Regions from separate parts of the Bacillus sp. H1a genome, predicted to be linked through region 3. Evidence: riboswitches for the same ligand, from Rfam matches in the RefSeq annotation. Region 3 holds a riboswitch; each other region holds the start of a gene.
The links. Region 3 has a riboswitch for S-adenosylmethionine ahead of U860_RS0111225 (M20 family metallopeptidase). Riboswitches for the same ligand answer to the same signal wherever they lie in the genome.
Positions count from the first base shown of each region.

Region 1: it holds a riboswitch for S-adenosylmethionine, as region 3 does, so the genes downstream of both, U860_RS0121905 (methionine ABC transporter ATP-binding protein) here and U860_RS0111225 (M20 family metallopeptidase) in region 3, are expected to answer to the same signal.
Region 2: it holds a riboswitch for S-adenosylmethionine, as region 3 does, so the genes downstream of both, U860_RS0122170 (sugar ABC transporter substrate-binding protein) here and U860_RS0111225 (M20 family metallopeptidase) in region 3, are expected to answer to the same signal.

Region 1 covers NZ_AYMH01000046.1:24,496-29,154, forward strand. Annotated here, with positions in the region: gene pruA (L-glutamate gamma-semialdehyde dehydrogenase) at 1-231, shown strand, start outside; gene U860_RS0121895 (DUF4097 family beta strand repeat-containing protein) at 741-1,634, shown strand; gene U860_RS0121900 (cysteine hydrolase family protein) at 1,702-2,247, opposite strand; SAM riboswitch class I at 2,489-2,594, shown strand; gene U860_RS0121905 (methionine ABC transporter ATP-binding protein) at 2,719-3,738, shown strand; gene U860_RS0121910 (methionine ABC transporter permease) at 3,728-4,393, shown strand; gene U860_RS0121915 (MetQ/NlpA family ABC transporter substrate-binding protein) at 4,414-4,659, shown strand, end outside.
Region 2 covers NZ_AYMH01000047.1:24,759-29,417, forward strand. Annotated here, with positions in the region: gene U860_RS0122165 (sugar ABC transporter ATP-binding protein) at 1-1,220, opposite strand, end outside; gene U860_RS0122170 (sugar ABC transporter substrate-binding protein) at 1,217-2,329, opposite strand; SAM riboswitch class I at 2,418-2,523, opposite strand; gene U860_RS0122175 (NCS2 family permease) at 2,616-3,917, opposite strand; gene U860_RS0122180 (SDR family oxidoreductase) at 4,141-4,659, shown strand, end outside.
Region 3 covers NZ_AYMH01000022.1:8,086-12,744, reverse strand. Annotated here, with positions in the region: gene U860_RS0111230 (AAA domain-containing protein) at 1-2,186, shown strand, start outside; SAM riboswitch class I at 2,262-2,363, shown strand; gene U860_RS0111225 (M20 family metallopeptidase) at 2,452-3,657, shown strand; gene U860_RS0111220 (Lrp/AsnC family transcriptional regulator) at 3,788-4,228, opposite strand; gene U860_RS0111215 (SDR family oxidoreductase) at 4,397-4,659, shown strand, end outside.

The DNA of each region.
Region 1 (4,659 bases), on a different contig from region 3:
ACAGAATACGGTTTAACAGGAGCAGTTGTTTCTAACAACCGTGACCATATTGAAAAAGCACGTGAAGACTTCCACGTTGGTAACTTATACTTCAACCGTGGATGTACTGGTGCAATCGTAGGTTACCAACCATTCGGTGGCTTTAACATGTCTGGTACAGACTCTAAAGCTGGTGGCCCTGATTACTTAGCACTTCACATGCAAGCAAAAACTACTTCTGAAACTTTATAAGAAATAGTAGAAGAGATCTTCACATCCCGTGAAGATCTCTTTTTTGAGAAATTCTCTATAATAGAGGTAACTAGTTAATTTGAAGTAGGAAATACTCACTATATATTACCATTTATTCTTTAGAACTAGCTAAACCCTATTAATAGCAGGATAAACATGTAAATAGAAACAAAACAAAGAGAAAAATTGACTTATTAGTCATATTTTTTAGTATTTATTTTTAGGATTTCCTGTATAATACAATTTGAAAGAAAATCTATGGTTAGACAAGAGAACACTCCTTTCGGTTTTGCTCACTGAAAGGGGTGTTTTTTATTTTTTAGCACATACACCTTGTAACAAATTATGGTAAATGTTAGTATTTTATTCGGAGTATTCGGAAAAATACGAATCAGTACTGATTAATATATAGTACTAAATAATAATAGTTATATGGATAGTAATTGTAGAAATTCAATTTTTAACAACTGTAAGACGATATGAAAATGATAAAAAGGAAGTGTTATCGTATGAAGATGTTAATTTTAGTTGCATTATCATTGCTTGTTATTGGGGGAATTGGAGTTGGGGTGATGACTGTTTTTGGAGGAGGTTTCAATAAAGTTGAAATTCATAAAAAAGAAATGGTAGCCGGTGGGAAAATCGATGAAATTGAAATGAAAACGTCTGCTGCTGATGTTGAAGTTGTGACAGTCGATTCAAAAGAAATTGAAGTGTTACTAGATGGGAATATGAGCAAAGGATTAGTAGATAAATATAAATTTATGGTAAAGGAAGAAAATAATCACTTAAATGTGGAGTTTACTAAAGATGGGAATTCAGTTGGTTGGAACGTTGGCACTACTGCAGATGTAAAATTACAAATTAAAGTGCCAAGTAAATTGTATGAAAATATGAAAATAAAAACATCATCAGGGGACGTTCTAGCAAAGGATATGGAAATAAAGACAGCAGAAATAAAAACATCATCGGGGGATATATCGTTATTACAGTCTACAATAAATGAGAAATTAACAGCTAAAACATCTAGTGGAGCAATTGAGACTAATAAAAGTGAAGTTGTAGCAGCAAATTTAACTACGAGTAGCGGTGAAATTAAAGCAGATGGTCTACGCTCTAAAGAAGTGGCGTTTACGACGTCATCAGGTAATATTGAATATAATGATAAAAGTTTGCAAGGTGAGGTAGAATGTAACACCTCAAGCGGTGATGTTCAGATGAAATTTGATACACTTCCTGAATCTTTGAAGATTAATTTTGAGGGAGGTTCTGGTAAACCTTATTTGAATGTACCTGGTCTATTGTATGAAGAGAAAACAAAGCATAAATTAATTGGAGTAAAAGGTTCAGGAGAACATAAAGTGCAAGTAAAAACAAGTTCGGGAGATTTTAAGTTACAATAGTTTGAGAATAAAAATAAAAATCATGTCTTTCTCTTTAATTGATGAGGAAGACATGATTTTTTGAATTTTAGTTAGCTAAAAATTCTTCTGTACTCATTACATTTGCATACACTCCATTTAAACTCGCCAAAATTGTATTGTGAATATAAACAGCCGGTATAGTAGCGTTCTTAAATGAAAGATCCTTTGTAGCGCAAGCATCATGTATAACGGTACAATGAAAGCCAAAATCAAAAGCCGCCCTTACTGTAGCATCAATACACATATGAGTCATCATCCCACATATTACGATGTGCTCAATATCTAAACGTTGTAATTGCTCTAAAAGATCAGTTTCTCGGAAGCTATTTGGATAATGTTTGAGTATAACGGTTTCTTCTCTAAGTGGACGGACATTTTCATGAATATGGACACCTTCTGTATTTGGTAGGAAAAAAGTAGCATCATCTTTTATAGCTACATGTTGGATATGAAAAATAGGTTCGTTTCTTATTCTAAAATGTTGTAGTAGTTGAATAGCATATTCACTTGCTTCTACTGGATTACGTAATTCCATCTTTCCACTTGGAAAATAATCATTTTGAATATCGACGAGCAAAAGAGCTGTTTTCATATATTTATCTTCCTCCGATTTCATATTCAAATTATTTTATTCAATGAATAGAGAGGATTTCCCTTTCTAAAAGTATGAGTGATAAGAATTTTACATAACTATAAAAATCGCTATCGTATTATGATTTCTGATTTGAAAATTTAAATAGAGAAATAATTAATATTTTTCTAAAAAATGTATTGACTCTCATTATTCTGAGTTCTATAATGAGAATTAATTAAATGACAATTAAATCGATACACTCTTATCCAGAGAGGTGGAGGGACTGGCCCTACGATACCTCAGCAACGGGTTTTTTAATACCGTGCTAATTCCAGCAAGCCTAAAACAGGCTTGAAAGATGAGAAGATGTGAACGAGTACATATTAGTGCTCTCCTTCTTATCTTTTATTACTGATAAGAAGGAGAGCACTTTTTATTTTACCTCGAAAGCTCTACTTCAAGTTTTTACAGCATATAGGAGGGAAGAAAATGATTTCTTTTAACAATGTAAGTAAAGTATATGAATCAGGCGGACAATCAGTTCATGCCGTGGAGGATGTAACATTGTCAGTTGAAAAGGGTGAAATTTTTGGCATTATCGGATTTAGTGGTGCTGGAAAGAGTACGTTGTTACGTCTAGTAAATATGTTAGAAAGACCAACTGCAGGAACGATTTCAATAGATGATAAAGATATTACATCATTATCGACGAAAGAGTTACGGAAACTAAGACAAAGGATTGGAATGATTTTTCAAAGCTTTAATCTATTTAATTCAAGAACAGTATTTGGGAACATTGCTTATCCATTAAAGTTAGCAAAATTGCCAAAGAATGAGATAAAAGAAAGAGTGAATGAACTACTAAAATTAGTTGGTTTAGAAGATAAAGCAAACTATTATCCAGAACAGCTATCAGGCGGTCAAAAGCAACGCGTTGGGATTGCAAGGGCGCTTGCCACATCACCGGATATTCTCATATGTGATGAGGCAACATCAGCTTTAGATCCGGAAACAACGACAGAAATTTTAAATTTATTAAAGAAAGTAAATCGAGAATACAATTTAACGATTCTACTTATTACACATGAAATGCACGTTGTGAAAGAAATTTGTCACCGCGTAGCCGTTATGGAAAAAGGAAAAGTAATTGAAGAAGGAAAACTGTTTGACGTTTTCACACAACCAAAAACAAAAACGACTCAGAATTTTGTACGCTCTGTTATTAATGATCACTTACCAGAAAGTGTTCTAGCGAAAATTCAAAATGGAGGTCAGATTTATCGCCTGACTTTTACTGGGGAAGAGACAGGGCAGCCTGTACTATCATATATTGCGAAAAACTATAATGTCGATGTAAATGTTCTTTACGGAAATATTATTGAACTCCAAAATGTTTTATTTGGAAATCTTCTTGTAGAACTACAAGGTGAACAAAGAGAGATTCAAAAAGCACTACAACATCTAAGACTGCAAGTGCAGCTGAAGGAGGTAGAAGCTCATGCGAGTTGATTGGAGTATATTTTGGCCTCGCATTTTAGATGCGACGGGGGATACCCTCCTAATGGTAATTGTTACCCTTATATTTGCTACAATTCTAGGTATACCTCTAGGTTTACTATTATATGTGACGCGGAAAGGGAATTTTTTAGAAAATAAGTGGGTCTTTTCTATTCTTAATATCATTATTAATACAATTCGTCCGATTCCGTTCATTATCTTTTTAGTAGCCTTAAGTCCAATAACAAGAGGTGTTATTGGAACTACAATCGGAACGGCAGCAGCAATCTTTCCAATGACGTTAGTTGCTTCAATTGGTATTGCTAGAATGGTTGAAACAAACCTTGTCTCTGTTCCGAAAGGAGTAATTGAAGCTGCACAAGCAATGGGTGCTTCACCACTTAGAATTGTTTTTGAAATTCTCGTGCCAGAAGCGTTAGCGCCATTGATCTTGGGAGTTACGTTTATGACAGTCGGTTTAATTGAATTTTCTGCAGTCGCAGGACTTGTCGGTGGTGGAGGCCTTGGCGACTTAGCAATGACATATGGCTATCAACGCTTTGATACATCAGTTATGTTCGTAACGGTCGTTTTACTTATTATTCTTGTACAGTTAGCTCAAAATTTAGGAAACTACTTTGCGAAAGTCTTTTTACGCAGATCATAAAAGGAAGAGGGGAAAATAAAATGAAGAAAATTTTAGCATTTGCATTATCAGCAATCGTAGGAATTTCAGCATTAAGCGGTTGCTCAGGTGGAGACACAGGTGCAGGAGCGAAAGAGAAAGTAGTTCGCGTCGGTGTAACTGGAACAGATGGAGACGCTTGGGAAATCTTAAAGAAAAAAGCTGAAAAAGAAGGCATTAAAATTAAACTGGTTGAGTTCTCTGATTACACAACGCCAAATAAGGCGTTAGCTGATGGAGATATTGAA
Region 2 (4,659 bases), on a different contig from region 3:
TTGAATCCATCCCACTTTGCAATCGAGACTTTTTGTTGGTTTCCTCCGCTAAGTGAATGAATAAATGCTTTTGGATCATTTGGTGAGATGCTGAAAGTAGTAATTGCCGCAGTAGCATTATGTAATTCGGGTTGTTTTCGTCTCCAACCAGATTGGTGTAAATTTGTGTGACTTATAATATCTTCCGAAAGAAATAAGCCCTGTTTTCTTCTTTCTTCTGGTACAAGTGCGATTTTCGCTTTAATTGCATCTCGCGGTGTTTTAATCGTTATATTTTGGCCGTTTATTTTTGCACGATAAGTATGGCGAGCACCAAATAAAGTTTCAGCAAGCGTTGTTTTTCCGCTTCCAATTAATCCGTATATCACAACAGTTTCTCCTTTTCGTACTGTAAGAGAAAGGGGAGAATGGTCTTTGTGTAATTGAAGCTCTTGTACTTTTAATATTTCTTCACTCCCGAATTTTGGTGCTGTATTAATAGGAAGTAAGAGTTGTTTTCCAGTCATTGCTTCAACAATTTGTTGATCTGTAATCTTTGTAATAGCTTCAGATAGTGTAACCTTACCGTTATGTAATACAGTTACCTCATCCGCAAATTTTCGAATCTCGGATAAACGATGAGAAATCAAGATGATACCAATACCTTTTGATGTTAAATCTTTAAAGAGATTCCCAAAGGTTTCCACTTCTTTTGGCCCAAGAGAAGAAGTTGGCTCATCTAATAAAAGATAATTTGTATTGTTAGATAGGGCTCTTGCGATGAGAAGTAATTGTTTTTCATGTAATGAGCAGTTTGAAACATCTTCCGAAACATTTAAATCTACCTGGACAGCTTGCAAATATTGTTTCGCAAGTGCTACTAATTTTGATTTTGAAAATAGTACTTTATTTTGCATTGTTAAATGATCGATTAGTACATTTTCTAATACAGATAATCCAGGAATAAGTCCGTGATCCACTTCTTGTGTTACGAAAGAAATACCATGCTTTTTCGCATCTCGTGGCGAAGTAAAGGAAATAGGCTGATTATCAATTTTTATGTCCCCAGCAACTGGCTGAATTTCACCAGTTGCAATTTTTAGTAAAGTACTTTTTCCCGCGCCGTTCATTCCTAGTAAAGCGTGAACTTTTCCTTTTTGTATGTTAATAGAAACATCTTCTAGTACAGGGGTAGCGATGTGATAAGAATGTGTAATGTTTTGAAGAGAGAATGTCATCATTTTTTCTCCTTCTCTAATTTTTTCATCCAAGGGGAATATGCATCTTTCGAGTCTCCCCAACCGTTTATATGTTTTGATAATTGATCCATTGTTATATTTTCTTTTGGTAAACTATCTTTCTTTACTAAATAAGGTTCCAGTGAGTAAATATCCGGCGTTTGTTCACCAGCGATTTTTTTGTATAAGAAGCGCACTTGAACTTTACCGACTTCAGCCGGATCAGTTGCAGCCGTAGCGGTCCAAGGTGAATTTTCTTTTTGCATGAGTTGTAAATCTTCATTACTTAAGTCAATGCCGTATACTTTTATATCTGTACGATCAGCTTGTTCGAGTGCTTTGACGGCCCCTTTAGCAAACTCATCCCACGAAGCGAAAATAGCTTGTAAATCCCCTTGTTTCGGATATTTCTTTAGTAAAGCTTCTACTTGTGTTTGTGTATCAAGTGGTGTGTTATTACTAGCAGTACCAAAGCGTGCAACTTCTTTTATATTTGGATAACGTTTATAAAAAGCATCGATGATAACATTGCGACGTTCCATTGGAGCAAATCCGCCAACCCATACGACGGCGATATTCCCTTGTCCATTCAAATCTTCCGCTAACGTTTTTAATGATTTCCATGCGAGACTATAGTCATCTTGATCAATAATTGTTACGCCTGGTAAGCGTAGGTCGTTATCAAATGCTACTACAGGAATGTTCGCTTGTAATGCTTTTTCTACTCCGGGTTTTAGTGCTTCAGAGCGACCGTGATCAATTAAAATACCATCAACTTTTGAATTAATAGCAGTATCTAGATTTGCTGCCATTTTTGCTAAATCATTATCAGAATTGTAGACTTGCACACTGCCACCGAATAGCTCAACTTGTTTTTTGACACCCTCAATATATTGAGAGGAAAAAGTTCCGATGGACATTTGCATAATTAATGCGATTTTTAATGGCTTTTTTACTTGGCTTGGAATTTCTGTTTGTAAATGGTTTTCTGCTGTAGTAGTCACTTTCTTCACCGGTTGTTGCATTTGTGAAGAGACAGCATCTTGTTCATTTGTGCAAGCTGTTAATGTAAGTAAGAGAAAAATAAGTGCGATGGAACAAAATTTCTTCATAAAAAAATCCCTCCTAAACTAAGAAGAGAGGGGAGGGAGTGAAAATAAAAAACGCCTTTTCATATAGAAAAGACGTCTTATCATATTACTCTTATCTTTCAACACAATGTGTTGTAAGAATTAGCACCGTGCCCATAAATGGGTCGGTTGCCGGGCTTCGTAGGGCTCATCCCTCCACCTGCTCTTGATAAGACATCGAATATTTAACTATTTCGAATTATTCCATAACTATGTACTATTGTCAAATGTTTTTTAATAAATAAAAAAACCCTCACAACGAGGGATTTTAATGTGGTAAGAATATCAATTGATAAGCGAACAAGATTCCGAATAAATACACAAGTGGGTGAACCGAACGGAATTTACCTTTTGCCACTTTCATAAGTGGGTATGAAATAAATCCAAGTGCAATACCTGTTGAGATACTTGATGTAAGTGGCATGCTTAAGATTACTAAGAATGCTGGGAATGATTCATCAAATGCATCCCAATCAATGTGGCGAACAGAGCCCATCATAAGACTACCAACGATAATTAGTGATGGTGCAGTAATAGCTGATACACCAGAAATGGCACTTACTAATGGTCCGAAGAACGCTGCTAATGCAAATAGAACAGCTACTGTAACTGTCGTTAAACCAGTACGACCACCGGCAGCAACACCAGCAGATGATTCAATATAAGCTGTTGATGGTGTTGTTCCGAACATAGAACCGATTGTTGCTGAGAATGAGTCAGATAGAAGAGCTCGTCCTGCTTTTGGAAGCTTTCCGTCTTTCATAAATCCACCTTGTTGTGCAACGCCAAGTAATGTACCTGTTGTATCGAATAGTGTAACAAGGAAGAATGAGAAAACAACGCCGTATAATCCGTAGTTAATTACATCAGATACAGCAGTAATTGGATTTGAAACAATAATTCCTTCTGGTAATCCAGGCATTGATGTAACACCGTTTGAGAATGTTAATTGTCCTGTGAAGAAAGCGATAATACCAGTTAATAGCATTCCGATAAATAGCGCGCCATTTACATTTAAAGACATAAGGACAATTGTAATTCCAAGTCCAGCTAATGCTAGTAGTACTGGAGCAGAGTGAAGATCTCCAAGTCCAACTAAGTTTGCATCATTTTTTGTAACGATACCTGTTAAACGTAAACCGATAAAGGCGATGAAAAGACCGATACCAGCAGTAATTGCATGTCTTAAGTTTTCAGGAATTGCTTCCATTAATTTTGTACGGAAAGATGTGAATGATAACAAAATTAAAATCATACCTGCTACGAATACAGCAGAGAATGCAATTGCGAAAGTCATGCCTTCATGAGCTTTTACAACAGAATAAGAGAAGTAAGCATTTAATCCCATACCTGGTGCAATTGCGATTGGTAAGTTTGTAAAGATTGCCATAAATAATGTTCCGACAACAGCTGCAATAATTGTCGCTGTAAATGCTTGTTCAAACGGAACACCTGCATCCCCAAGGATGACAGGGTTTACGACAATGATATATGCCATTGTTAAAAAGGTAATAATACCTGCCATAATTTCAGTTTTAATAGAAGTTTTATGTTTTGAAAGGTTAAACATATAAACATCCTTTCTTTTTACGAATAATTTCCACAACAGTTATATATAATATTCGTTTTTTATCTATTTTGCAATAGTTTTACATAAAAACTTTAGAACAATTCATATTTTATGTCTTAAATTCGAATATTAATCGTGAAGATGCGTGTGAATTACAGTTTTTTAATGTGTAAGTAGTTTTTATTATTGTGCACATTATAAGGAAAAGGAGTTGAAGGAAGTTATGCCACAGCAAAAAAACTTTTTAACAATGCCAGCGCAACATCAAAACAAACAGCCTGGTATTGAATCGTTAATGAATCCTCTTCCGCAATTTGAAGATCCAAATTATAAAGGAAGCGAAAAGTTAAAAGGAAAGAATGTATTAATTACAGGGGGAGATAGTGGTATTGGGCGAGCTGTGTCCATTGCTTTTGCAAAAGAGGGAGCAAATGTTGCGATTGCTTATTTAGATGAGGATGAAGATGCAAACGAGACGAAACAACTTGTTGAAAAAGAAGGCGTGGATTGCATATTACTGCCGGGGGATTTGAGTAGTGAACAACATTGTAAAGATATTGTGGAAAAGACTGTTTCACAGCTGGGGAGTTTAAATGTTCTAGTGAATAACGTCGCACAGCAATATCCGCAGCAAGGGTTAGAGTATATTACAGCGGAACAGCTAGAAAAAACGTTCCGTATTAATATTTTTTCTTATTTTCATGTTACAAAAGCAGCACTCTCTCATTTAAAGCAAGGGGAT
Region 3 (4,659 bases):
GTGGTAGTAAAATCTCTATCATTAACGGTCGTTTCTTATATACAGATTATGAAAGTACAGTATACGTATTTCAGCTTATTTCGGAAGTAAGCTTACCTGAAGGGTCACCAATTCGAATTGAGTTCGATGGTGAGGAAGCAACGGGGGAAGTATTATCTGTACATGGATTAGAAATAGAACTGAAATTAAATGATTATATACAAGGTGAAATAAGAGAAGCTGTTTTATACAGTGAACCGTGGCAATTGTTAGAACAACTGCAAGAGAGATTGAAAGAAGCGCGTAAAGATAAGCTGAAACGAAATCGTATAAAGCGTCTTGTAGATGGAACGAGCAGTCCGAAGCATATCGAGAAGATGAAAAATACGAAAAATGAATTGGCGTATCGCTCATTTTACAATCCGACAACGTACGTTTGGGGACCGCCCGGAACAGGGAAGTCTTACAATTTATCACGTATTATTTCGGCTCATTATCAAAAAGGAAAATCGGTACTTGTGTTAGCTCATAGTAATGCGGCAGTAGACGTATTAATGAGTGAAGTAACGAAGCAAATTGAGAAGAAAAAGAAATGGACACCTGGAGAAATCGTTCGTTACGGCTTTAGCCAACATGAACATATACGAAATCATGAAACGTTACTTGCATCGAGGCTAGTAGAAACGACGAATGGATCATGGGGAGAGGAAAGGCTTTATTTAGAAGAAACACGCCAAGATCTTCGTGAAAAAATTCTATCGTATAAGGCGACGTCTTCTGATAAAAAGCGTATGCAAGAAATAGAAAGTGAACTTCGAAAACAAAAAGCGAAAATTAAAGAAGTAGAAAAAGAATATATTGAAAATGCGAAAGTAATCGGTGCGACTTTATCGAAATGTGCAATTGATGCGCTTATTTATGAGCGCACATTTGATTTAGTTGTCGTAGATGAAGTGAGTATGGCATATGTTCCGCAAATCGCATTAGCTGCTTCTCTTGGAAAACGTATTGTCGTTTGTGGCGACTTTTTACAATTGCCTCCTATTGCGATGGCAAACCATGAACTCGTTCGAAAATGGCTCGGTGAAGATATGTTTTATCACGCTGGGATTGTTGAGTCTGTAAATAAATCAGAAGCACATCCCAACCTTTTTATGTTGCAGGAACAAAGACGTATGCATGCGGATATATCTAAGTTTACAAACTCATTTATTTATAAAAATAGAGTGTACGACCATCCATCTGTTTCAGAGCGCAAGGAACTCGCGAAACTACAACCGTTCGCAAATGAAGCCAGTGTTTTATTTGATACGAGCTTAATGGGAGCCTTTTCTTTAAAAGACGCTGCTTCTGGTTCTCGTTTTAATATTATGTCTGGCTTAGTAGCGATGCAAATGATTTTAATTGGACTGTTAGACGGTGTTCAATCTATCGGTGTTGTTACGCCGTACCGAGCACAGTCCCGCTTTTTATCAACGTGTATTAGAGAACTGTTGCAGAGAACGAAATATCAACATGTACCAGTTTTAGCCGCAACAGTTCATAAGTTTCAAGGTTCCGAAAGAGATATGATGATATTTGATACGGTGGATAGTTATCCGCAAGAACGCCCTGGCGTGTTATTCTTTGATCATAAAAACCATCGTCTCGTCAATGTAGCAGTAACGAGGGCGAGAGGGAAGTTCATTCAATTATCAGATTGTCACTACATGCGTAAAAATCTTTCGAGAAAACAAGCGTTATCACAATTAACAGCCCATATAGAACGGCACGGTGATGTGTATGATCGTACGACATCGAGACAAGTGTGGGAGCGGAAAATTTCGAAACGTTTACGCTGGTTTATGGAAATGAATCTTGAGGAACCGAAAGGGCTCTTAAAAGATATTTTAGCGGCGAAACGTAAAATTATCATTTCACTTCCAAGCACAAGGCAAGTTGATAAACGAGTATGGCAAGCGTTAATGCGTACGAATGCACAAATAACAGTTTACAGTGATGGACCAGTTCCGTTAAAAAATGTAAAGTTACAAAGGCAAAACAAAGCGTTTCCGTTTATATTAATCGATGATGAAATCTTTTGGGCGGGAGCACCGTTAACATCTCAAATGATGTTTGAAGGTAGTACGGAATTTCCGTACATATGTGCAAGACTACAAGCACCTGAAACAATTGGTGTATTAAAAGGATTTTTAGATATTCGGTAAATTCGGATAGGAATTCCTTGACTTTTAATCGGAATAAACTTAGAATGAAAATAATTTAATACAATTTTATGAAAATTCTTATCACGAGAGGTTGAGGGACTGGCCCTATGACACCTCGGCAGCGGATTCTTTATGAATACTGTGCCAATTCCAGCAAGGTAACTTGAAAGATAAGAAAGAAGCTCATTTTGACTGTATATGCCAAAGCCTCTTTCTATCTTTTAGAAAGAGGTTTTTTTACGTGAAAATAAAAGGAGGAAGAAAAATGGGAGCGACAGGAATAACGTCACAAAGAAAAACAATTGAAGAGAGTATAGAAAGAAATAAGGAAAAGTACATAGAAACAAGTCATAAGATTCATGCGAATCCTGAAATCGGTAACCAAGAGTTTTATGCATCAAGAACGTTAAGTTTGTTGTTAGGAAGCGCAGGATTTCAATTACAGCATAATATAGCTGGGCATGAAACAGGTTTTATTGCGCGAAAAAGTTCAGGGAAACAAGGACCAGTAATCGCCTTTTTAGCCGAATATGATGCTTTACCAGGACTAGGTCATGCGTGTGGTCACAATTTAATCGGAACAATTAGCGTTGCGGCAGCAATCGCATTATCGGAAACACTTGAAGAAATCGGCGGAGAAGTTGTAGTGTTCGGAACACCAGCTGAAGAAGGGGGACCAAATGGCAGTGCGAAAGCAAGTTATGTAAAGGCAGGTTTATTTAAAAACATTGATGCGGCGCTTATGATTCACCCAAGCGGAAAAACAGCTTCAACGAGTCCATCACTAGCAGTTGATCCACTTGATTTTCATTTTTACGGGAAAACAGCTCATGCAGCTGCGTCACCTGAAGAAGGGATTAACGCATTAGATGCGATTATCCAGCTGTATAACAGTATTAATGCACTTCGCCAACAACTTCCGTCAGATGTGAAGATCCATGGTGTCATTACAGAAGGCGGAAAAGCACCTAATATTATTCCGGACTACGCATCAGCAAGGTTCTTCATCCGTGCAGCAACGCGAAAAAGATGTGCGGAAGTAACGGAGAAAGTAAGAAACATCGCGCAAGGAGCAGCATTAGCAACAGGTACGAAAGTGAAAATTCATCAATTCCAAAATGAAATCGATGAACTACTCGTAACAAAAACATTTAATGACGTCGTAGCCGAAGAACTAGAATTACTAGGTGAAGATGTGAACCGTAAAGAAAGAGTAGGCATCGGCTCAACCGACGCAGGAAACGTAAGCCAAGTCGTACCGACAATTCATCCATACATTAAAATTGGTCCAGACGATTTAATTGCGCATACGAATGAATTTAGAGAAGCAGCCCGTTCAGAACTAGGCGATAAAGCGTTAATTACATCCGCAAAAGCACTAGCAAATACAGCGTATCGATTAATTACGGAAGAAGGGTTGTTAGAGAAGGTGAAAGAGGAGTTTAGAGAGGCGCAGAGGAATCAGGGGTAGGTGAGAAGGAGTAGCCGGGATTTTTTAGTAGGGAATTGAATGAAAAAAGAACCAGCCTATGGCTGGTTTTATTATATTATAAAAGAATTTTTCCACATACATTTGATATTTCTACCTTAGTACCATCTTATTAGAACGACAATTTCTCCTCAAACTCACTCTTTAAAACAATTAAAGGAGACGATAATCCAAATTGCATTAAAGAGTCTAAAAATGCAGCGAGGGAATCCATCGAATCGCTCATGACCTTCATCATATAATTGAATTCCCCGCTAATTCGATACAAATCTGTTACTTCAGAAGCGGCATTACAAAATCGGATAAAATCAGAGCATTGACTCGTTTTAAACATAATGAAAGCTTGAATGTTTTTATTAATTTTGGAAGGCTCAAATTTTGTTCGGTAAGCCGCTATAACTCCTTGATCTTCAAGTTTGTTAATTCGTTCTTTTACAGCAGGCTGCGTCATGGATATAATCCGTCCTATTTCTGAAACGGAAATTCTCGCATTTTCATACAATAAGTTCATAATTTTATGATCGATTTCATCCAATTTTACTGCGTTTTGCATTGTGTAGCCTCCTCGTTTTGTTTTCTAAAGTAAATTACAACTTATAACTATAATATCATAAGTTAACTAACTGAATTACCTATAAAAATACATTTAAAATTATTGGAATTTAAATGAAAATATAAGTATAGAATTTTATCAATCGAAAGTTTGGGAAGGATGGAAAAAATGAAGAACCTTGATGGGAAAGTAGCGTTAGTAACAGGGGCGAGTCGCGGCATTGGCCGTGCCATTGCAATGAGATTGGCGAAAGACGGTGCATTAGTTGCGATTCACTATGGACGAAATAAAACAGCTGCAGACGAAACGATTAGAGAGATTGAATCTAATGGAGGAAAAGCTTTCTTAATTGAAGCTGAACTTAATTCAATTGATGGTGTCAAAAGGCTAGTAGAACAATTAAAGAATGAATTACAAACAAGAGTTGGTAT